3 regions of the Herbaspirillum sp. NPDC101397 genome follow, and region 2 is predicted to be linked to each of the others. Evidence: predicted binding sites of a transcription regulator. Region 2 holds the regulator's gene; each other region holds the start of a gene.
What was found. Region 2 encodes HrcA, which represses chaperone genes, less so after heat shock. Its sites were predicted from a motif close to TTAGCACTCNNNNNNNNNGAGTGCTAA; they were not measured.
Positions count from the first base shown of each region.

Region 1 (7,537 bases), on a different contig from region 2:
GTCCCGGCGCGATCATGCAGAACCTCGACATCGCCGCCTACGCACGCGCCAGTCAATTGCCGCTGGCGCCGTTCGTGGTGGAACAGTCGGGAGAAATCAAGGATGGCCTGGTGCGCGACTGGCCGGCGCCGTCGCTGGGAATAGACCGTCATCGCGGCTACGCCGTGCAATGGTATGCGCTGGCCTTGATGGCCGTGATTTTTTTCGTTGTCACAGGATTCCGAAGTGGAAAAAAACAAAGAGCAGGGTAAGAATCAATCGCCAAGTCAACAACGCAAGATCGGCCGCTGGAAGCTGCTGCTGGTGGTGGCGGTGTGCGCCGCACCGATGATCGCGTCGTATTTGACTTACTACGTGATCAAGCCGGAGGGCCGCACCAACTACGGCACGCTGCTCGACCCGCGCGACTACCCGATTCCGCCGCTGGGCAGCACCGAACTCGACGGCAAGCCGGCAAAGCTTGAGGACTACAAGGGCAAGTGGGTCCTGCTGCAAGTGGCCGGCGGCGATTGCGATCAGTCTTGCAAGACGCGCCTGTTCGCCATGCGCCAGCTGCGCCTGATGCAGGGTAAGGAAATGGAACGCATCGAACGGGTCTGGCTGATCACCGATGCCAAGCCGCTCGACACCGTGCTCATGCGCGAATACGACGGCACCGACATGCTGCGCGTCGATCCGAAACTGCTTAAGGCGTGGCTGCCGACCGACGCCGGCACCAGCGTGGAAGACCACCTCTACATGATCGATCCGCGCGGCAACCTGATGATGCGCTTTCCCAAGGATGCCGACCCCAACAAGGTCAAGAAGGACATCAGCAAACTGCTGCGCGCGTCGAGCATAGGATAAGGTCGCCATGCTGATTCAACTTGCCATCATGGGCCTGCTGGTCGCGCTGATTCCGCTGACGCTGACCTGGGTGTCCAACGACGCCGACAAATACCGCAAACTGGTCTGGATCACGCTGTTCCTGACCTTCGACCTGATCATGTTCGGCGCCTTCACGCGTCTGACCGATTCCGGCCTGGGCTGCCCGGACTGGCCGGGTTGCTACGGTCACTCCAATCCGCTGCTGGCGCATGAACACATCAGCGCCGCGCAGGAGGCGATGCCGACCGGACCGGTGACGGTCGCCAAGGCATGGATCGAAATGATCCATCGCTACCTGGCGATGGCGGTCGGCGTGCTGATCATTACGCTGATGGTGATTGCGTGGCGGCGCTGGATCAAGTCGGGGCGCACCGAGCTCAAGTTCCGGCCTTGGTTTCCGACGCTGCTGTTCCTGTTTGTCTGCCTGCAGGGCGCGTTCGGCGCCTGGACCGTGACGCTGAAGCTGCAACCCGTGATCGTCACGATACACCTGCTGCTCGGCCTGACACTGCTGGCCATGCTGACCTGGCTGGGGGCGCGCCAGAATGCGCATGCGCCGGTGTCGTCGCCCGGCCGCGCACTGGCGGTGCCGGCGCTGCTCGGCCTGCTGCTGCTGATCGTGCAAGTTGCGCTGGGAGGCTGGGTCAGCACCAATTATGCGGCGCTGGCGTGCAACGATTTTCCCCTGTGCCATGGCGCGCTGATTCCGCAGATGGATTTCGACAACGGCTTCACGTTGTGGCGCCATCTGGGCAAGACCGCCGATGGCGAATACCTGCCGTTCCCGGCGCTGACGGCGATCCATTGGGTGCACCGCACCTTCGCCTTCGTGGTGATCGCCTTCATCGCCTGGTTGGCGCACAAAGCGCTCAAGGACGGCGGCCTGCGCAAGACCGGGCGCGGGCTGCTGATCGTAATCGCGCTGCAGCTGGTCACCGGCCTGGCGACGATTTACCTGAACTGGCCGCTGGCCATTGCCGTCGTGCACAACGGCGGTGCGGCGCTGCTGCTGCTTTTGCTGGTCATGTTAAACTACAAGACCAGACACGCCCCTGCCGTCGAGGCCGCACGCGCCGTTCCCGCACCGTTTTGAAGACATGACCACATTGACCGCACAACCCAATCGCATCGCCCAGTACTGGGCCTTGACCAAGCCGCGTGTGACGCAGCTTGCGGTATTTTGCGCCGTCATCGGCATGTTCCTGGCGACGCCGGAATTGCCTGACTGGCGCAAGGTCGTGTTCGCCACCGTCGGCATCTGGCTGCTGGCCGGCGCCGCTTTCGCCATCAACTGCCTGGTCGAACGCGAAATCGATTCGCGCATGGCGCGCACCGCACGCCGTCCGATGGCGCGCGGCGAAATCACCGTGCCGCAGACGCTGATGTTTTCCGGCGTAATCGGCGGCATGGGCATGTGGGTGCTGTACGCACTGGTCAATCCGCTGACCATGTGGCTGACGCTGGCGACCTTCGTCGGCTACGCCATTATCTACACCATCATCCTTAAACCATCCACGCCGCAGAACATCGTCATCGGCGGCCTGTCGGGCGCGATGCCGCCGGCGCTGGGCTGGGCTGCGATCGCCAACGACGTGCCGATGCAAGCCTGGATCCTGGTGCTGATCATCTTCATCTGGACGCCGCCGCACTTCTGGGCGCTGGCGATGTACCGCCGCGACGACTACGCCAAATCCGGCCTGCCGATGCTGCCGATCACGCACGGCATGAAGCTGACGCAATTCCATATCCTGCTCTACACGATTGCGCTGATCGCCACCACCATGCTGCCGTTCGCGGTCGGCATGAGCGGGCTGATCTATCTGGGTACGGCGATTGTGCTGGGATTGATTTTCTTCCATTACGCCTGGCAGATCTATCGCCACTACACCGATCTGATTGCACGCAAGGCCTTCACGTTTTCGATCATTTACCTGTCGATTCTGTTCGCCGCGCTGCTGGTCGACCATTACCTGCTGTTCAGGACTTTCTGATGAAACGTTTGCTGTCTTTCCTGCCGGCCGTGCTGCTGGCCCTCGGCGTACTGTCGCTGGCCGCCTGCCAGCAGAACCCCGCCGAGAAATTTGTCAACACCGACGTCACCGGGCTGGAATACGCCAAGGACTTCGCATTGACCGACCACAACGGCAAGCCGCGCACGCTGGCCGATTTCAAGGGCAAGGCGGTGGTGATGTTCTTCGGCTATACGCAATGCCCGGACGTCTGCCCGACTACCATGGCCGAAATGGCGAACGTGATGAAGGAACTCGGCCCGCAAGCCGACAAGGTGCAGGTGTTGTTCGTGACCGTCGATCCGGCGCGCGATACGCCGCAGATCCTGTCGCAATATGTGCCGGCCTTCGACAAGCGCTTCCTGGGTCTTTACGGCGACGAAGCCGCGACCGCCAAAGTGGCCAAGGAATTCAAGGTGTTCTACCAGAAGGTGCCGGGCAAGACTGCGGGCAGCTATACGATGGACCACACCGCCGGCAGTTACGTGTTCGATCCGCAGGGGCATATTCGTCTGTTTGTGCGGCACGGCCAGGGCGCCGAGCCCATCGTGCATGACCTGAAATTGCTGCTGTCCTGAACGGACTCTGCGGACAAAAGAAAAGGCGCTCAATTGAGCGCCTTTTTCATTGCTGCCGGGTTTGCTTGTTGGGTTTGCCTGATTCTCAGGCAAAAGCCTGCAGCGAACCCTTCATCTTCTTCAACGCCACCGCTTCGATCTGGCGGATACGCTCGGCGGACACGCCGAATTCGTCAGCCAGTTCGTGCAATGTCGCGCCGCTGCCGTCGTCATTGGCCAGCCAACGAGCTTCCACGATACGGCGCGAACGGTCGTCGAGCTTGCTCAGCGCAGCTTCCAGGCCTTCCGACTGCAGACGGTCGTATTGCTTGGCTTCCATCACGCGAGTCGGCTCATTGTTGTCCGAAGACAGATAGGCGATTGGTGCAAACTTGTCGTCTTCATCGTCAGTCGGCGCTTCCAGCGCAACATCGCGGCCGGACAGGCGGGTTTCCATCTCGATGACTTCTTCGCGCTTGACGTCCAGCGTCTTGGCCAAGGCGTCGACTTGCGCCGGCGTCATGGCGTCCAGGCCGGTCTTGTGGCTGCGCAGGTTGAAGAACAGCTTGCGCTGCGCCTTGGTCGTCGCAACCTTGACCAGACGCCAGTTCTTCAGAATGTACTCGTGCATCTCGGCTTTGATCCAGTGCATCGCGTACGACACGAGACGCACATTTTGATCGGGGTCGAAGCGCTTGACCGCCTTCATCAGGCCGATATTGCCTTCCTGGATCAGGTCGGCATGCGGCAGGCCGTAGCCCAGATAACCGCGGGCGATCGACACCACCAGACGCAAATGGGACAGCACCATCTTTTGAGCGGCGCCGAGGTCATTCTGGTCGCGCAAGGCGCGGGCCAGTGAAATTTCTTCAGCTTGCGTCAGCATCGGCAGACGATTGACGGCCGAAATATAGGCGTCAATGTTGCCCAGGCTGCCGGAGAAGCCGAGCGCAAGCGCATTGGTCTCGACGGGCATGAGTGCAGTAGCTGATTTCATTGATTCTCCTTGGTTCCTGTGAGGAAGCGATGCGTAAATTGGCAATTGCCTTAAAGCCGCACTATTTCTATCAACTATTCTAGCACTCCTCAATTGAGAGTGCTAATAACGAATCTGGAAGAAAGAAATAGCTAATTTCTATGGCAGTTTTTTTGCCAATTGGCATTTCATCGCAAGAATTAGAGGGAAATTGGGGATCAAAGTTGCTTGTTTCAAGCACAAACCTGTAACAAATTTTGCAGGGCAACATTAAAAAATGGCAACAATTCCATCAAAGGAGTTGTTGCCATTTCAAGCAGAAATTAGGGGGGATTCAGGCCAGCCGAGACAGGTGCCGTTTGACCGACAGCATGGCGCCGATCAGGCCGAGCAGGGCGCTGACGCCAAGCAGGAAGCCGATGGCCTCGATACTCGGCGGCGCCAGGCGGAATTCGGAAGCGTACAGCCGGGCGAAGTCGGTGATCGCCAAGTTGAGCGGCTGCAATGCCAGCACCACCAGGCCCAGCGCCAACCCGCCCGCGCATACGCCGAGCAGGGCGCCGGTGTAATAAAACGGTCGGTGGATGAAGGCGTTGGTAGCACCCAGCAGGCGCGAAACTTCGATTTCCTCGTATTGCGTCATAACCTGCAGGCGGATGGTGTTGAACACCACGGCCACCACCACCGCGCCCAGCGTGATGCCCAGGAACAGCAGCACCAGCCGCAAGATGCGCAGCAGCGCTGCCAGCCGCTTGACCCAGGCCGAATCGATCTGCACCGTGTCGACGCCCGGCATGGCCTTGAGTTTTTGCGCGATGTCGTCGACGCGGGTGGCGTCCATGGCGTCCTGGAAGCCAGACATCTTCAGCACATAGCTGTCAGGCAGGGGATTGGCGCCCAGCGTTGCCAGCACGTCGTTGAGGCCGGTCTTGCTCTTGAGCGAGTCGAAGGCCTTCTCGCGCGGCGTGAAATCGACACGCGCGGCGCTGCCGCTGTCGGCCAGCACGGCGCGGATGTTGCCGGCCAGCGCGGTGGCCTTGTCGCGCGAGAGGTCCATTTTCAGGAAGATGCTGATCTCGGGCTCGACCGCGAGCTGTTCCGAGACCGGGCGCACGTTTTCAAGCACGGTCAGGCCGGCGAACGGCAGCGCCAGCGCGATCGACACTACCAGTACGTTGAGGACGAAGTTGCCGGGCGAGCGCAGCAGGTGATGGAAGGCGTCGGCGAAGGCGAAGAAATGTTGGCGCAGCCAGTTCATTGCGAAATCTCCACCGGGTTGCTGACGCCGTTGTGCCAGCCGTCGACGATGCGGCCGCGGTCAAGATAGATGATGCGGTCCGCGCCGGTTAGGTATTGCTCGTCATGGGTCGAGATCAGGCAGGTCACGCCGACGCCGTGAAAAGACTTCAGTGCAGCCAGCACCTTGTTGGCGTTGTCGCGGTCGAGATTGGCGGTCGGTTCGTCGGCCAGGATGATCTGCGGGCGGTTGACGATGGCGCGCGCAATCGCCACGCGCTGCTGTTCGCCGCCGGACAGTTCCTGCGGGCCGGAAGTCGCCTTGTCGAGCAGATCGACCTTGTCCAGCGCGGCGCGGGCGCGTTTTTCAGCATCCGAACGCGCTGCGCCGGTGACGATCAGCGGCAGCATCACATTAGCTAGGATGCTGCGATCCTGCAGCAGGCGTTGTTGCTGAAAAATCAGGCCAAGGTTGCGGCGCAGGTAAGGCATGCCGGAAGGCTTGATGGTGTTGATGCTCTGGCCGTTGACAGTGAGCGTGCCGGCGCTTGGGCGCTCCATCGCGGCGATCATCTTGAGCAGGGTCGACTTGCCGGCGCCGGACGGACCGGCCAGGAACAGCAGCTCGCCCTTCTGGACCGAGAGCGTGATGTCGCGCAGCGCAAAGACGTCGCGCGAATATTGTTTGGAGACCTTGGCGAATTCGATCATCGTCGGTGATGGATTTGTTTTTCTTGGGCGCGGTTCAAATTGGTTTTCAGCTTATTTTCAGCTTATTTTCAGCTTAGCAAGGCATCCACGAATTCTTCGGCGTCGAAGGCTTGCAGGTCGTCGATCGACTCGCCCACGCCGATGAAATACAGCGGTATCGGACGGGTCTTGGCGATCGCCGCCAGAATGCCACCCTTGGCGGTGCCGTCCAGCTTGGTCACGACCAGGCCGGTCAGGCCCAGCGCGTCGTCGAAGGCCTTGACCTGCGCCAGCGCATTTTGGCCGGTATTGCCGTCGATGACCAGCAGTACTTCATGCGGCGCGGTGTCCATGGCCTTGCCGATGACGCGCTTGATCTTCTTGAGCTCGTCCATCAGGTGCAACTGAGTCGGCAGGCGGCCTGCTGTGTCGACCATGACGACGTTGGTGCTGCGCGCCGTGGCCGAATGCACGGCATCGTAGGCCACCGCCGCCGGATCGCCCGATTCCTGCGAAATCACGGTAATGTTGTTGCGCTCGCCCCAGATCGTCAGTTGCTCGCGGGCGGCGGCGCGGAAGGTGTCGCCGGCGGCCAGCAGCACCGATTGGTCATGCGCCTGCAAATGCTTGGCCAGCTTGCCGATGGTGGTGGTCTTGCCGGCGCCGTTCACGCCCGCGATCATCATCACCAGCGGCTGATGGCGGCCCAGCACCAGCGGCTTCTGCAGCGGGCGGAGCATCTCGATGAGCAGTGCGCGCAAGGCCTGGCGTACCTGGTCGGCTTCGGTCAGCTTTTCGTCCCGGACTTTTTTCTTGAGCGCATCGAGCAGGAACTGGGTCGCGTCGACGCCGGCGTCCGACACCAGCAGGGCCGATTCCAGTTCTTCATACAGCTCGTCGCCGATTTTGGCGCCGACGAACAGGGTGGTCAGGTTGCTGGAGGTCTTGGAGAGACCGCTTTTCAGGCGCGCCAGCCAGGAACGTTTGGCCTCGACCGACGGCGGCGCAGCTTCGACGATCTCTTCGGCTGCCGGAGCAATTGCAGAAGAAATTGCGGGAGTAGCCGCAGGGATTGCAGAAGGCGCAGCCGGGACGGGCGCGGCCTGAGGAGCTGCTTCTTTGGCAACGGCGGGTTCAGGCTGGGTTTTTTTCTTGAAGAAACTAAACATCGGATGCTGGGCTGGCTCTGTCGAAAGTGGCTG
Region 1 is NZ_JBIWNS010000006.1:42,373-49,909, reverse strand. Features, by position in the region: gene ACIROW_RS15295 (SURF1 family protein) at 1-251, shown strand, start outside; gene ACIROW_RS15290 (SCO family protein) at 328-846, shown strand; gene ACIROW_RS15285 (heme A synthase) at 854-1,960, shown strand; gene cyoE (heme o synthase) at 1,965-2,858, shown strand; gene ACIROW_RS15275 (SCO family protein) at 2,858-3,454, shown strand; gene rpoH (RNA polymerase sigma factor RpoH) at 3,540-4,430, opposite strand; gene ftsX (permease-like cell division protein FtsX) at 4,744-5,667, opposite strand; gene ACIROW_RS15260 (cell division ATP-binding protein FtsE) at 5,664-6,356, opposite strand; gene ftsY (signal recognition particle-docking protein FtsY) at 6,425-7,504, opposite strand.
Region 1: a site for HrcA is predicted at 4,510-4,536, ahead of rpoH (RNA polymerase sigma factor RpoH). Genes of this name have one in related genera too.

Region 2 (7,537 bases):
GCAGCAAGGCGGCCTGGCGTTCGGTGTTGAGCCTGAGCGGCGAGCCTTCCGCGTCCCAGATGGAGGCGTATTTTTCAGCCGACTTTCCCGAGCGGAACGGCAGAATGATGCCGTTGAGGATGAACCACCAGATAGCGCGCGGGATTTCCACCACGCGCGGATCCGACAAAAATTGCTTCAGATATCGGCGCACCGCGCGCGCGGTCGGCGCGTCGGGCGTGCCGAGGTTGACCAGCACGACCGCTGTCTGCGCAGTCGCGCCGTGGGTGTAAGGAGGTTCTTTGCGAAATGACATGGAAATCCGTGAAGGTCTGGCGTTAGCTGGAAGGAGGCGATGCTGCCGGGGCGTTACAGCGCCAGCAGCTCGCGTGCGTGCTTGCGGGTGGTCGCGGTGATTTCCAGGCCGCCCAGCATGCGCGCGATTTCTTCCACGCGCGACTTGGCGTCGAGCGCTTCGATCTGCGATACGGTCTTGCCGGCGTCGTTGCGCTTGCTGACCTGGAAGTGCTGGTTGCCTTGGCTGGCGACTTGCGGCAAGTGCGTCACGCACAAGACCTGGCGATCCTGGCCGAGGCGCTTCAACAGGCGGCCGACCACTTCGGCCACACCGCCGCCGATGCCGCTGTCGACTTCGTCGAAGATCAATGTCGGCGTCGCCGTCGAGCTCGACGCGATCACCGAAATCGCCAAGGCGATGCGCGCCAGTTCGCCGCCGGAGGCGACTTTCGCCAACGGCCGCGGCGCCACGCCGGCGTGGCCCGCCACCAGGAATTCCACCTGTTCGACGCCGTAAGCCGCCGGTTCACAGGCTTCCAGCGCGATGGCGAAGCGTCCGCCCGACATGCTGAGATCCTGCATCGCGGCGGTGACCGCTTCACCCAGCGCCTTGGCGGCTTTGGCGCGGCCCTTCGACAATTTCTGCGCGGCGCCGGTGTAGGCGGCCTGTAGTTTTGCTTCTTGCGCGCGCAAGGCGTCAAGGTCGCTGGCATCGGCCAGTTGCTTCAATTCTTCCGCCAGCTTGGCGTGCTCCTGCGGCAAGTCGTCCGGCGCCACGCGGAATTTGCGCGCAGTGGAGTGGATTGCTTCCATCCGCCCATCCACCTGCCGCAAACGCGCCGGATCGAGCTCAACCCGGCCCAGGTAATCGTTGAGCGCATAGACCGCTTCCTGCAACTGGATTTGCGCCGGCTCCAGCGCATCCATGACCGGCTTGAGCGCGGCGTCGACGTCGGTCAGCTTGCCCAGCTTCTGCGTCAGCGACGACAGTTGCGACAGGATCGGCGACTCCGATTCGGAGATCGCATTCAACGCTTCCTGCGCGCCATCGATCAAGCTGGCGGCATGCGACAGGCGACTGTGTTCGTTGCTGATATCGCTCCACTCGCCCGGCTTGACGGCCAGCTTTTCAAGCTCGCTGACCTGCCATTCGAGGCGTTCGCGCTCGAGCAGGACATTCTTGGCGTTGACTTCGAATTCTTCACGCTGTTTCGCCAGGGCGCGCCACGTCTTGTAAGCGGCGGCGACGGCTTTGGCCTCGTCCAGCAAGCCTGCCTGGCTGTCCAGCAACTGGCGCTGCGCGTCGGCCTTGAGCAGCGACTGATGCGCATGCTGGCCGTGGATGTCGACCAGTAGTTCGCCGAGTTCGCGCAATTGCGTCGCGGTGGCGGCGATACCGTTGATGAAGGCTTTGGAGCGACCGGCGTTGTCGATCACTCGGCGCAGCAGCACGCCGCCATCCTCTTCCGAAAACTCATGCGCTTCAAGCCAGGCGGCAACATCGGGGCCGGCGCTGAAATCGGCCGTGATGTCGGCCTTGGCCGCGCCTTCGCGCACCACGCTGGCATCGCCACGACCGCCCAATGCCAGCGCCAGAGCGTCGATCAGGATGGATTTGCCGGCGCCGGTTTCGCCGGTGAAGACGGAAAATCCGGGAGCGAACTCAAGTTCGATGGCATCGACGATAACGAAATCACGAATCGAGAGGGTACGCAGCATGGGATGGTGAAATTGGTGTTTTATCAATATCGGCGGCGTCTTTCCTGATGAGAAGACGCCCGAGGCGCTTATTGTCGCCTATTCTACTGAGCGTGGGCTTATTGCAGGCGGCCTTCAACCGATGGGTATTCGTTCCAGTGCAGCTTTTGCCGCAAGGTGTCGTAGTAGCTCCAGCCTTCCGGATGCAGGAAGGTGATCTTGTGCGCCGAGCGCCGGATCACGATGCGATCGCCGTGCGACAGGCTGGTCAGCGACTGCATGTCGAAGTTGGCGCTGATGTCGCGGCCGTTGACGACCTGGATCGAAATCTCGCAGGAATCCGGAATCACGATCGGACGGTTCGACAGGGCATGCGGCGCAATCGGCACCAGCACGATGCCGTGCAGGCTCGGATGCAGGATCGGTCCGCCGGCCGACAAGGCGTACGCGGTCGAGCCGGTCGGCGTGGCCACGATCAGGCCGTCGGAGCGCTGGTTGTACATGAAGCGACCGTCCACTTCCACGGTCAGTTCGACCATGCCGGACGAGGCGCCGCGCGCGACCACCACGTCATTGAACGCAAGCGCATTGAAAATCTGCTCGCCGTCGCGGAATACCGTGGCTTCGAGCAGCGAACGGGTCTCGACGTCGACCTTGCCGTCCAGCATGTCGGCCAATACCGGTATCATGCGGTCTAGCGAAATATCCGTCATGAACCCCAACCGCCCCTGATTGATCCCGATCAGCGGCACATTGAACGGCGCCAGCTGGCGTGCGATGCCGAGCATGGTGCCGTCGCCGCCGACCACGATGGCGGCGTCGGCGAACTGGCCGATCTGTTCCGGCGACATGGCGTCATAGCCTTCCAGCGCGATGTTCTGCGCGGTCTCGGCTTCGAACACGATGGTGTGACCATGCGCCTCCAGGAAGGCGGCGATGTCGGAAAGGGACTGCGCGATGCCGGCGGCATGATATTTGCCGACGATTGCGATGGTTTTAGGCGTTGCCGCCTGCACGGGTAATTTGATGGGCCACATGCTGCGGATTAAAGCATAATTCGGGGCCTGTTAACAATGAATTTACGAGTGCGAACACACGGCAGGCGTTGACTGCCCAGGCGCAGCGACGCGACATAGCGGTGCTATGGCAAGGAGCGGCAACAACGGCAGGCGACGCCTGCAGCCGTTCCCGGAGGGTTTCAGCCAGGCAGTGCACCGGCCGCGTTGCATGGCTTGCCAGCACACTGCTGGCTGAAACGCACCTCGCAAATTCATTGTTAACAGGCCCCAGACTACTCTGAACCGATTTCATGAACAAAACCAACATCCAGGCAGTCCTGTTCGACCTCGACGATACGCTGTGGGCGATCGAGCCGGTGCTGCATCTTGCCGAAACCCGGCTGTACGAATGGCTGACCCAGCATGCGCCGGGCGTGGTGCAACGCGAGAGCATTCTCAGCCTGCGCGCGCGTCGGCAGCTGTTGGCGCAGACCGATCCGGCCTACAAGATCAACCTGTGGGCGTTGCGCCATGCGGCGCTGACGGCGGTGCTGGCCGAGCATGGCGAAGACCCGGCGCTGGCCGACCCCGCCATGGAAATTTTCACCACCGGCCGTAATGCCGTTACGCCCTTTGACGACGTCGTCCCCGCTCTGCAGCAGCTGAAGCCGCGCCTGAAACTGGGCACCGTGTCCAACGGATTCGCCGATCTGGCGCGCATCGGCCTGGCCGAGCATTTTGAAATCTCCATCGCTGCCCACCAATTCGGCACCGCCAAACCCGATCCGGCCATCTTCCACGCCGCCTGTACGGCGCTCGGCGTGGCGCCGGAACACACCGTCTACGTCGGCGACGACCTCACGCTGGACGTGCTTGGCGCCCAGCAAGCCGGCTTGCGCGCCGTCTGGATGAACCGTTTCCAACGCGCGTTGCCGGATCACGTCCGGCCCGATGCGGTATGCACCGATCTGAACGAACTGGCGCACTGGCTGGCGTCATAGTGTGCAGGGACAGATATATATGGCGGGATGTTGGCACGCTTGGCCCCGCCTCGTTAGAATGAAGACATGCAACTAGATAATCGCGCTCAAACCCTGCTCAAGGCCCTGGTCGAACGGTACATCGCCGACGGCCAGCCGGTCGGCTCGCGCGCGCTCTCCAAGATTTCGGGACTGGAACTGTCGCCGGCGACCATCCGCAACGTCATGGCCGACCTCGAGGAAATGGGCTTCGTCGCCAGTCCGCACACCTCCGCCGGACGCATTCCGACGCCACGCGGTTACCGCGTGTTCGTCGACACGCTGCTGACGATCGAATCGACCGATGCCCTTGGCGCTTTCGATGAAGCGGCGCTGGGAACCAAACTGCAATCGCGCTCACAGATCAACTCGCCGCAAAAGATCATTTCCAATGCGGCGCAGGTGCTGTCGTCGCTGTCGCAATTTGCCGGCGTGGTGATGACGCCGAAGCGCGAATCGATCTTCAAGCAGATCGAATTCCTGCGCCTGTCCGAAAAGCGCATCCTGCTGGTCATCGTCGGTCCCGGCGGCGACGTGCAGAATCGCCTGCTGCTGACGGAGGTCGACTACACGCCTTCGCAACTGGTGCAGGCGGCCAATTACATCAACCAACACTACGGCGGTCTCGGCTTCGACGAAGTCCGCCTGCGCCTGCAAAACGAACTGCGCCAGCTGCGCGACGACATGACCAGCCTGATGCAGGCCGCCGTCGAAGCTGGCAGCGATGCCATGGCGGACGAATCCGACAACGTGGTGATTTCAGGTGAGCGCAATCTGCTGAGCGTCTCCGACCTGTCGTCGAACATGACCTCGCTGCGCAAACTGTTCGACATGTTCGAACAGAAGACCAGCCTGATGCAGTTGCTGGACGTATCGAGCAAAGCCACCGGCGTGCAGATCTTCATCGGCGGCGAATCGCAACTGGTGCCGATGGACGACATGAGCATCGTCACCGCGCCGTATGAAGTCAACGGCAAGATCGTCGGCACGCTGGGCGTGATCGGTCCGACGCGCATGGCGTACGAACGCGTGATCCCGATCGTCGATATCACCGCCAAGCTGCTGTCGAGCGCGCTCAGCGGCAACAACAGCTGAGCCGGGCCAAACAGGACTGGCAGCTGCGGCCAACTGTTGCACATCGCTTACCCTTCTTTACAGCGCCGGCCCTCATCATCGCAGCGGCAATAAAAAAGCCATCCGGCGACAGCGGGATGGCTTTTTTGCAAACAGGGTCCGGATTGAATCCGGCCGGGATGGATGCTTATTTCTTTGTTTTGCGGCAATCCTTGCAATGGCCGTACAAGGCCAGCGCATGGTCGGCGATCTCGAAACCGTGCTCTTGGGCAATCTTGAGCTGACGCTTCTCGATTTCGGCGTCGAAGAATTCTTCGACCTTGCCGCAATCCAGGCAAACCAGATGGTCATGGTGCGAGCCTTCGTTGAGCTCGAACACGGCCTTGCCGGTTTCAAAGTGATTGCGCTGCAGCAGGCCGGCTTGCTCGAACTGCGTGAGCACGCGGTAGACCGTGGCCAGGCCGACATCCAGATTGTCCGCCAGCAGCATTTTGTAGACGTCTTCCGCACTGAGGTGACGCACCTCGGTGTTTTGGAAGATTTCCAGGATTTTCAGACGCGGCAAAGTAGCCTTGAGGCCGCTGGCTTTCAGTTCGGATGGATTATTAGGCATGTTTCAGTAAAAATCGGGTTATCTGCTTTATCATATAGCGTTTTAGCACAATTGCTCAACCAATTGAAATCTTTATGCGAATGTTGCCTTCCTACCGTACTACCGCTCTGGCGCTGATCGCCCTGAGCACCCTGCTGTCCGGCTGTGCATCCAAAAAACCGGTGGAAGGCGCAGCAGCGCCCGACGCGACCGGCGTGCAGGTTTCGAAGAGCAGCAGCCTGTTCGGCTTCCTCAAGCCTTATCGCATCGATATCCAGCAAGGCAACTTCGTCTCCAAGGAGATGGTCGCGCAACTGAAGCCGGGCATGACCCGCGAGCAAGTGCGCTTCGTGCTCGGCACGCCGCTGCTGGCCGACATGTTCCACTCGGACCGCTGGGATTATGAATTCCGCCTGGCCAAGGGCAACGGCGAACTGATGAGCAGCCGCGTATCGGTGTTCTTCAAGGACAACCTGATGGAACGCTACGAAGGCGGCAACGACCTGCCCACCGAGCAGGAATATCTGTCCCTGATCGCCGGTTCCAAGAAGGGCGCCATGCCGGAACTGTCGGACGCGCCGACCAACACGACGCCGCCGTCCTCCGCCAAGTAACCACGCCACCACGCAAGTTCTGGCAATACTCGCAACTACAAGCAAAAGCATTATGAGCGTATTGAAAATCGCCGTCGCCGGCGCATCCGGCCGTATGGGCCGCATGCTGATCGAAGCCATCCAAAACGCCGACGACATGGTGTTGGCCGGCGCCCTGGACGTGCCGGGTTCGCCCAGCATCGGCAGCGACGCCGCATCGTTCCTCGGCAAACCCGCCAACGTCGCGATTGAATCCGACCTGGCCAAAGGCCTTGCCAACGCCGATGTCCTGATCGACTTCACACGTCCCGAAGGCACTCTGAAGCACGCCGAATACTGCGCCGCGCATGGCGTCAAGATGGTCATCGGCACCACCGGCCTGGAACAGGACGCCAAGAGCGCCATCGCCGTCGCCGCGGAAAAGACCGCCATCATGCTCGCTCCCAACATGAGCATCGGCGTCAACGTCACGCTCAAGCTGCTGGAAATGGCCGCCAAGAGCTTCTCGCACGGCTACGACATCGAAATCATCGAAGCGCATCATCGCCACAAGGTCGACGCGCCGTCCGGCACCGCCCTGAAAATGGGTGAAGTCATCGCCGACGCCATCGGCGTCAAGCTCGACGACGTCGCCGTCTACGCCCGCGAAGGCATCACCGGCGAGCGCGACCCGTCGTCGATCGGCTTCTCCGCCATCCGTGGCGGCGACATCGTCGGCGACCACACCGTGCTGTTTGCCGGCATCGGCGAGCGCATCGAAATCACGCATAAATCCTCGAGCCGCGTCACCTACGCCCACGGCAGCCTGCGCGCCGCACGTTTCCTGGCCGACAAGAAGACCGGCCTGTACGACATGCAGGACGTGCTCGGACTGAAGTAAGCATCCATCGCTGCATCTGGCAACGGATGCAGCGAATCTTTTTGCGGATGCGCGCTCCAACGGATTGCCATTTATTCTTTCTGCTTCCAACCAAGAGAACACGATATGGAACAAACCGTTGGATTCGCTCATTACTGGGCGCAAGGCGATGCCGTTTCGCACGCTGTCGCGTATGTCCTGCTGCTGATGTCCGTCGCCAGCTGGTACTACATTCTTTCCAAGACCTGGAGTTCGTGGCGCATCCGGCGCGGCAGCAATGCCCTCGACGGTTTCTGGAAAGCGCCCACGCTGACCGACGCCATTGCCGTCATGCGCACTGTCGACAGCGAAGAAATTTTTACTCCGCTGGTGCAACGATCCTCCGAAGCCGCGGGCATCTCGTCCAAACAAAGCACTCCCTCCCTCAA
Region 2 is NZ_JBIWNS010000003.1:143,026-150,562, reverse strand. Features, by position in the region: gene hemH (ferrochelatase) at 1-295, opposite strand, end outside; gene recN (DNA repair protein RecN) at 349-1,995, opposite strand; gene ACIROW_RS08595 (NAD kinase) at 2,094-3,011, opposite strand; gene ACIROW_RS08590 (HAD family hydrolase) at 3,284-3,973, shown strand; gene hrcA (heat-inducible transcriptional repressor HrcA) at 4,040-5,086, shown strand; gene fur (ferric iron uptake transcriptional regulator) at 5,253-5,678, opposite strand; gene ACIROW_RS08575 (outer membrane protein assembly factor BamE) at 5,759-6,271, shown strand; gene dapB (4-hydroxy-tetrahydrodipicolinate reductase) at 6,324-7,130, shown strand; gene ACIROW_RS08565 (MotA/TolQ/ExbB proton channel family protein) at 7,236-7,537, shown strand, end outside.

Region 3 (7,537 bases), on a different contig from region 2:
GCGGAAGGCGCCAATGTCGTGCTGGTTGGCTCGAACGCCGAACGTCTGGCAGAAGCCGGCAAGGCGCTCAATGGCAACGCTCTGCTGATCCAGGCGGACATCCGCAAGGTAGCGGATATCGAACGTGCAGTCGAAAAAACCCGTACGCAGTTCGGCCACATCGACGTCGTCTTTGCCAACGCCGGCGCCACCACGGTCGCTCCTCTCGCTTCCGTCACCGAGGACTACATCAACGAAAACCTCGCGTTGAATTTCACAGGCACATTCTTCACGATCCAAAAGACGGCTCCGCTGATGAGCCGGGGCGGCAGCGTCATCGTGACGACCTCCTTCCTCAACACCATCGGTTATCCAGGCCTGTCGATTCTGGCCGCCACCAAGGCAGCAACGCGCTCCCTGGTTCGCACCCTGGGTGCCGAACTGGCACCGCTCGGCATCCGTGTCAACGCCATCAGCCCGGGCGCAATTGCAACTCCGTTCTACAGCAAGATCGGCCTGCCCGACAACGTGCTGTCGCAGGTCGCCGCCAGCATTACAGACAAGGTTGCACTGAAGCGTTTCGGCAGCCCTGAGGAGCTGGCCAAGACAGCGTTGTTTCTGGCAAGCGACGATTCGTCGTACACCACTGGAACCGAAATGGTGGTCGACGGTGGTCTGACACAGTTCTAATGTGCAGCGACACTATGTCGCGACAAGCCAGGCCCGTCCCGGCGGACAGGACCTGGCTTGAATTGGGCAACCTGGGGTTAGAATTGATTCTTCATATTTTTTCTGGGTGCATCAAGTGGACCGACTAGAAGCGATGGCGATGTTGGTGGCCTCGGTTGAGGAAGGCAGCTTGTCGGCCGCTGCCAGAAAATTGAATGTATCAGCTCCCACGCTCACCAGGAACGTCAGCGACCTTGAAGCGATGGTCGGGACGAGGCTGATCATCAGAACAACAAGGAAGCTCGCGCTGACCGAAGCGGGCATTGAGTATGTCGCTGCGGCAAAGCGAATCCTCGAAGACGTGGACGAACTGGAGCGGCGTGCCGCCGGTGAATTCACGACCCCACGGGGAGAACTGGTTGTCACCTCGCCCGTGCAGGTTGCGCGTTTGCGGGTGCTGCCGGTCATCAATCAGTTTCTCGCGCTCTATCCCGAGATTCGAATCCGGCTGGTACAGTCCGATCGCGTCATTGACTTGATCGACGTACACGCCGACGTGGCAATCCGTGTCGGGAATCTGCGTGACAGCAGTCTGGTCGCGACGAGGGTTGGGGCATTGCGGGTGGTGACCGTAGCCAGCCCGGCGCTTCTGGATAAATATGGCCTGCCCGAGACGCCGGAGGATTTGAACAAATTTCCTTGCGTCGTATTCGATAGTCCAAGCCTCTCTCCATGGCGTTACCGCAGTCAGGATACGGGGCAAACATACACAGTTTCCGATGTACCGCGCTTACTGGTTTCGTCGCCGGATGCCGCAGTGGATGCGGCTATCGCAGGCATCGGTGTGACCTTCATCCTTGAACACGATGTGCACGACGCGGTAAAGGCTGGGAAATTGCAATACGTCTTGCAAGATTTTGAGGTTGAGCCGATTCCGGTTCATGTGGTTTTTCTTTCCCGGGAAGCGATGCCGGCAAAGCTGCGCAGATTCATTGACTATGCTGTACCGCAACTTCGCGAGTTGCTTGCTGAATTCGGGCGCATTCCTTCTGATTGAATTCCCCCCCGATGCACACTCGACATCGCTGGTGTACCCGGACCACCGGCGACGTTTGTCCTCCTGCCGAATTGCTCCGACGCAGTTGATTCCCCTCCATTTCTTACAGACGCCGTTGCAAGCCATTTGAGCCCTAACTCGCTTAGGCACTAGTGCGTTTCCCATGGCGCGCATCAATACCCTATGGAATAGGGTGAAACACGACTATGCCTCCCGGATTTTCCATTACGGATGCGGGCGCATGCGCAGCCTTCCTTGATGCAATCAGGTGCCGCCAGTCCAAGAAAGAACGACGAGCTGCGCCCCTTTCAGATCCCCGCAATTTAATCATTTTCTGAGGAAATGATTCTCACATTTGCATGATTCTGTTTTAAATCGATTCAGAGCATGATTCATTTCAGGCAAAGCGACCAAGCGAAACAAGACGACCGATCAGCTTAGGCGATCAGGAAGAAGCGTTGTTGGTGTTTCGTGTATCGACTCTTTTGCCGCTCAAATCAACCCATGCGAGATAACTGAAATATGAAAATCATAAACAAAACTGCACGCGGCACCGGCGGCAAATCGGGCAACCGATTTGACACTGCCAGCCTGCAAGAAAAACTTGGCGTAGGGGTCGCATCGTTGACCGTTATGGTGGGACTTATCGCCCTGATCTCTCAGGCACCGGCTCAGGCACAGGTATCGGTCAGCGGCAAGACGCTGCCGTTGAGCACGGCAATTATTGCAGCGCAAACGGCGGTGGACACATGCAAGGCAAATGGCTACGACGTGACTGCGACGGTTGTCGATGTATCGGGAACGCCGCAAGTTGTTCTGCGCGGCGACCATGCGGTGATTCACACCAAGGACAGCAGCTTCCGCAAGGCCTACACGGTCGTGACGATGGGGCCGATCTTCCATGTCGATACGACCAGCGGCTATATCGGTGTTCTGTCGAAGTATCCACCTCTGCTGGCTCAGTCGCTGGCAAGCACACCCAATGTCACGGCGTTGCCTGGCGGAGTGGCATTCAAGGTGGGAGAAGAAACCATTGCCGGACTCGGTGTCGGTGGCTCGCCTGGTGGTGACAAAGACGAAGTCTGCGCCCAGGCAGGTGTGGCCAAAGTGGCCGGGCTTCTGAATAAGTAACGCGGAGTGAACTGATGGATGGGTAGGTATTTACCCTCATCAATCACGACGCCGATTGGCAATCATGATCCGTGACTGTCACGATCATTCAACATCATCTTTATATCAAACACTATCATGAACATGAAAAAAGTAATCATTGCAATGGGGCTGGCTTTCGGTGTTTCCATCGTCGCAAGCGCTGCGGACAAGAAGCCTGCGCACGAAGGCCCGTCGGTGAGCGTTCCCGCCGGCGACATCAAGTTTGTAGATACCGGCGTGAAGTCGGATGGCAAGGAGCTCAAGGCGGGTCCGGCCTATGGGAATTTGGCAAACGGACGTCACGGTACTTTCGTTCGCGCACCGGCCGGCTTCAAGAGCGCTCCGCATACACACACCGAGGACTACTATGCCGTGGTGCTGAAGGGTGTCGGCGCCAACTATCAGGCCGGTGGGAAAGCAGTTCCGCTTCCGGTAGGTTCCTACTGGTTTCAACGCGGTGAAGAGTCGCATGTGACGGAGTGCATCTCGGACACCGACTGCTTGTTCTTCCTCGTGCAACCGGGCAAATTTGACTATGTGTTGAGCAAATAGTCAACGACGCACAATTGGGCGACCACATGTCGTCACCGACCTCACAAGCGAATTCCCGGCAGATTATTTTTCTGGGAATTTTGCCTTGTGAGTATTCCTGTGCCTGTAGAATTTTTCTATCCGACTCGTCCACTTTCCATTGCCGGGCGAATGCCGCAACGCGATTGCATGTGTTTTTTTGATTTTCTCGCGAAATTGCCCCTTCCCCCACTGACCCACCTTCCAGCATCTGACGAAGGCTTCGCCCCGATCGTACGCCCCTCTGAATCCAAGGATCGCAGCGCCAAGTGGAGCTGCTATAAGGTACCGCGCTGCTTGCGTGATGAACTACGCTGAGAGTTTTAGTGCGTATTTTTCTGTAGATCCCCCGGGACGCCTATCTGCATAGGCCGGCTCACTGGCTTCAGCGCGAATGCCGCCTGACGGTGCTGCGTGAGATCCCTGAACCCCGATGATCTCTCGCAATGAGACCCGGTCACGAAGGTGCCAGAGTCGAATAATGCCTGGTAAGGCCACCTCGATCACTCCGATCTTCTGTTGACGGTCATCAGCAGAATTGTGTTCTGAACGTGGGGCAATTCTCGGTGCAAATCAACATTCTGGAAACAGGGCTATTGAGACGAGAAATTCAGAGTTAAGTGGCAAAAGTTCAGACTTAAATGAATTCCGACAGTCGTCTGGACGTATATAAATCATCCCTGCCCTTGAAAAACCCCCTTCCCACCCCTATACTTAGCACTCGTTAGGGGAGAGTGCTAACAACTCCTCCTGGCCTACCCACTTTTCCGATGTGGCACGGATTTCTTGCTGCAGGGCTTAAGTACACTTTGCAGCCGATGCCGCAATTTATTTATAACTTATTGAATTTTAAGGAGTTTTCATGAGCCTTCGTCCTTTGCACGATCGCGTTATCGTCAAGCGTCTCGACCAAGAAACCAAGACCGCATCCGGTATCGTGCTGCCTGACGCAGCAACTGAAAAGCCGGATCAAGGCGAAATCCTGGCAGTCGGCAACGGCAAGATCCTGGATGACGGCAAGGTCCGTCCGCTGGCAGTCAAGGTCGGCGACCGCGTTCTGTTCGGTAAGTACTCCGGCCAAGCCGTGAAGATCGACGGCCAGGAACTGCTGGTCATGCGTGAAGAAGACCTGTTCGCCGTCGTCGAAAAATAATCGACGTCCCCTGCCGCGGCGCGACGTAAATCGTCCTGCGCCGGCAGCGAACAAGTCTGATCAATGCTGATCAAGCTGATTCAATTGCAATAACAAACGAATTTTGGAGAATCCAACATGGCAGCAAAACAAGTAATTTTCGGCGATGACGCACGTGCAAAAATCGTCAATGGCGTCAACATCCTGGCTAACGCAGTCAAGGTAACCCTGGGTCCCAAGGGCCGTAACGTGGTTCTGGAGCGCAGCTTCGGCGCCCCAACCGTCACCAAGGACGGCGTGTCGGTTGCGAAAGAAATCGAACTGAAAGACAAGCTGGAAAACATGGGCGCGCAACTGGTTAAGGAAGTTGCCTCCAAGACTTCCGACAACGCAGGCGACGGTACTACTACCGCTACCGTGCTGGCTCAAGCGATCGTTCGCGAAGGCTTCAAGTACGTTGCAGCCGGTTTCAACCCAACCGACCTGAAGCGCGGCATCGACAAGGCTGTCACCGCCATCGTCGCTGAAGTCAAGCTGCTGGCAAAGCCAACAACGACAAGCAAGGAAATCGCACAAGTCGGTTCGATCTCGGCTAACTCGGATTCCGATATCGGCGACATCATTGCCAAGGCAATGGACAAAGTCGGCAAAGAAGGCGTCATCACCGTGGAAGACGGCAAGTCGCTGGAAAACGAACTGGACATCGTCGAAGGTATGCAATTCGACCGCGGCTACCTGTCGCCTTACTTCATCAACAACCAAGAAAAGCAAGTTGTTGCTCTGGAAAACCCATTCGTCCTGCTGTTCGACAAGAAGGTTTCGAACATCCGTGACCTGCTGCCGATCCTGGAACAAGTCGCCAAGGCCGGCCGTCCACTGCTGATCATCGCTGAAGATGTCGAAGGCGAAGCACTGGCAACGCTGGTTGTGAACAACATCCGCGGCATCCTGAAGACTGCAGCCGTCAAGGCTCCTGGCTTCGGCGACCGTCGCAAGGCAATGCTGGAAGACATCGCTATCCTGACCGGCGGCCAAGTGATCGCCGAAGAAGTCGGCCTGACCCTGGAAAAAGCCACTCTGGCTGAACTGGGCCAAGCCAAGCGTATCGAAATCGGCAAGGAAAACACCACCATCATCGACGGCAACGGCGAAGCCATCGCTATCGAAGCACGCGTCAAGCAAATCCGCGCGCAAATCGAAGAAGCGACTTCCGACTACGATCGCGAAAAGCTGCAAGAACGCGTTGCCAAGCTGGCAGGCGGCGTTGCTCTGATCAAGGTTGGCGCAGCCACCGAAGTCGAAATGAAGGAAAAGAAAGCACGCGTTGAAGATGCTCTGCACGCAACCCGCGCTGCTGTTGAAGAAGGCGTTGTGCCAGGCGGCGGCGTTGCACTGCTGCGCGCTCGCGCCAACGTCAAGAACCTGAAGGGCGACAATCCTGACCAGGAAGCCGGCATCAAGATCGTTCTGCGCGCTGTCGAAGAGCCACTGCGCCAGATCGTGTTCAACGCAGGCGACGAACCTTCGGTCGTGATCAACGCTGTCCTGGCAGGCACTGGCAACTACGGTTACAACGCTGCCAACGGCACCTACGGCGACCTGGTTGAACTGGGCGTTCTGGATCCAGCCAAGGTTACCCGTTCGGCACTGCAAAACGCCGCTTCGGTCGCCGGCCTGATCCTGACAACCGACGCACTGGTTGCAGAACTGCCGGAAGACAAGTCGGCTGGCGGTATGCCAGGCGGCATGGGTGGTATGGGCGGCATGGGCGGTATGGACGGCATGATGTAATTCGGCTGCGCCTGCATTCTCCGGAATGCGGGCGCACCGGAAAGCACGCTTTCCACGCAGCTGTACGCAACATGCAGCAAAAGAAAAGGCCTCGAGCGATCGAGGCCTTTTTTATTGTGCGCAGAGTTTGCGTCGCTGGACGATCATCAGATCAATCGGCGAACAGCAAACCCTGGTTCGGATCGGGCAGCTTGCTTCGGCGCTTTTGCGGGACCGCGGTGCCGGGCTTGTTGTGCAAGGCATGCGCGCCCTCCAGCGTGAGCAGCAGCTCCTTGGCCTTGAGTCCGCCGGCGAAGCCGGTCAGCTCGCCCGAGGCGCCGATCACGCGATGACAAGGGGCGATGATGGAGATGGGATTCTTGCCGTTGGCCGCGCCGACTGCCCGCACCGCCTTGATGTCGCCCAACTGCACCGCAATTTCGCTGTAGCTGCGGGTCTCGCCGAAGGGGATGGTCAGCAGCGCCGCCCACACCCGCTTCTGGAAATCGGTGCCGGTGAAATCGAGCTCGACTTCAAACTGTTTGCGCTTGCCGGCGAAGTACTCGTTGAGCTGGCGTTCGGTCTCGCGCAAGACCGGGCTGTCCGGGTCCGGGCTCATCTCGCCCAGCCGTACCCGCGTGGGCTTGTCGTTTTCCCACAGGATCGCCGCCAGTCGCTCGCCACGGCCGACCAGGGTCAGCTCGCCGACGGGCGACTTCATGGTTGTATAGACATATGCCATCGATGGTTTCCTTCCGGGTCGGGACGGCTATCTTAGTCGCATTGGCACAAACATGCAGGCGGGTCTTGGTAAATGATCAAAATTGAAATTGCAGGCATGAGCCGATCCTCTTTCTTCTTTGCAATTCGCGCCAAAAAGCGCTTGGTTATGCCTTTTTCTCATTAGGGAATATGCAAAATGTAGTTCCGCCTGCAACGAAATCCTCATAAAATCACGGCTCTATATAAAAATATCGGCAGCAGGCTGGTTATTTAGCCGCCCTGCTGCCTTTTTCATGAAGCAACAATTCAGCAACATCGAAAGTAATATGATCGAAATACAGGGGGTCACCCAACGCTTCCCCAACGGCGGCGGCACGGTCGATGCGGTACGCAACGTCGACCTGTCCATCCGCAAGGGCGAAGTCTTCGGCATCATCGGCCGCAGCGGCGCCGGCAAGAGCACGCTGGTGCGCACCATCAACCTG
Region 3 is NZ_JBIWNS010000013.1:66,131-73,667, forward strand. Features, by position in the region: gene ACIROW_RS23620 (SDR family oxidoreductase) at 1-669, shown strand, start outside; gene ACIROW_RS23625 (LysR family transcriptional regulator) at 785-1,705, shown strand; gene ACIROW_RS23630 (heme-binding protein) at 2,228-2,836, shown strand; gene ACIROW_RS23635 (DUF4437 domain-containing protein) at 2,954-3,409, shown strand; gene groES (co-chaperone GroES) at 4,290-4,580, shown strand; gene groL (chaperonin GroEL) at 4,698-6,350, shown strand; gene ACIROW_RS23650 (methylated-DNA--[protein]-cysteine S-methyltransferase) at 6,502-7,071, opposite strand; gene ACIROW_RS23655 (methionine ABC transporter ATP-binding protein) at 7,379-7,537, shown strand, end outside.
Region 3: a site for HrcA is predicted at 4,142-4,168, ahead of groES (co-chaperone GroES). Genes of this name have one in related genera too.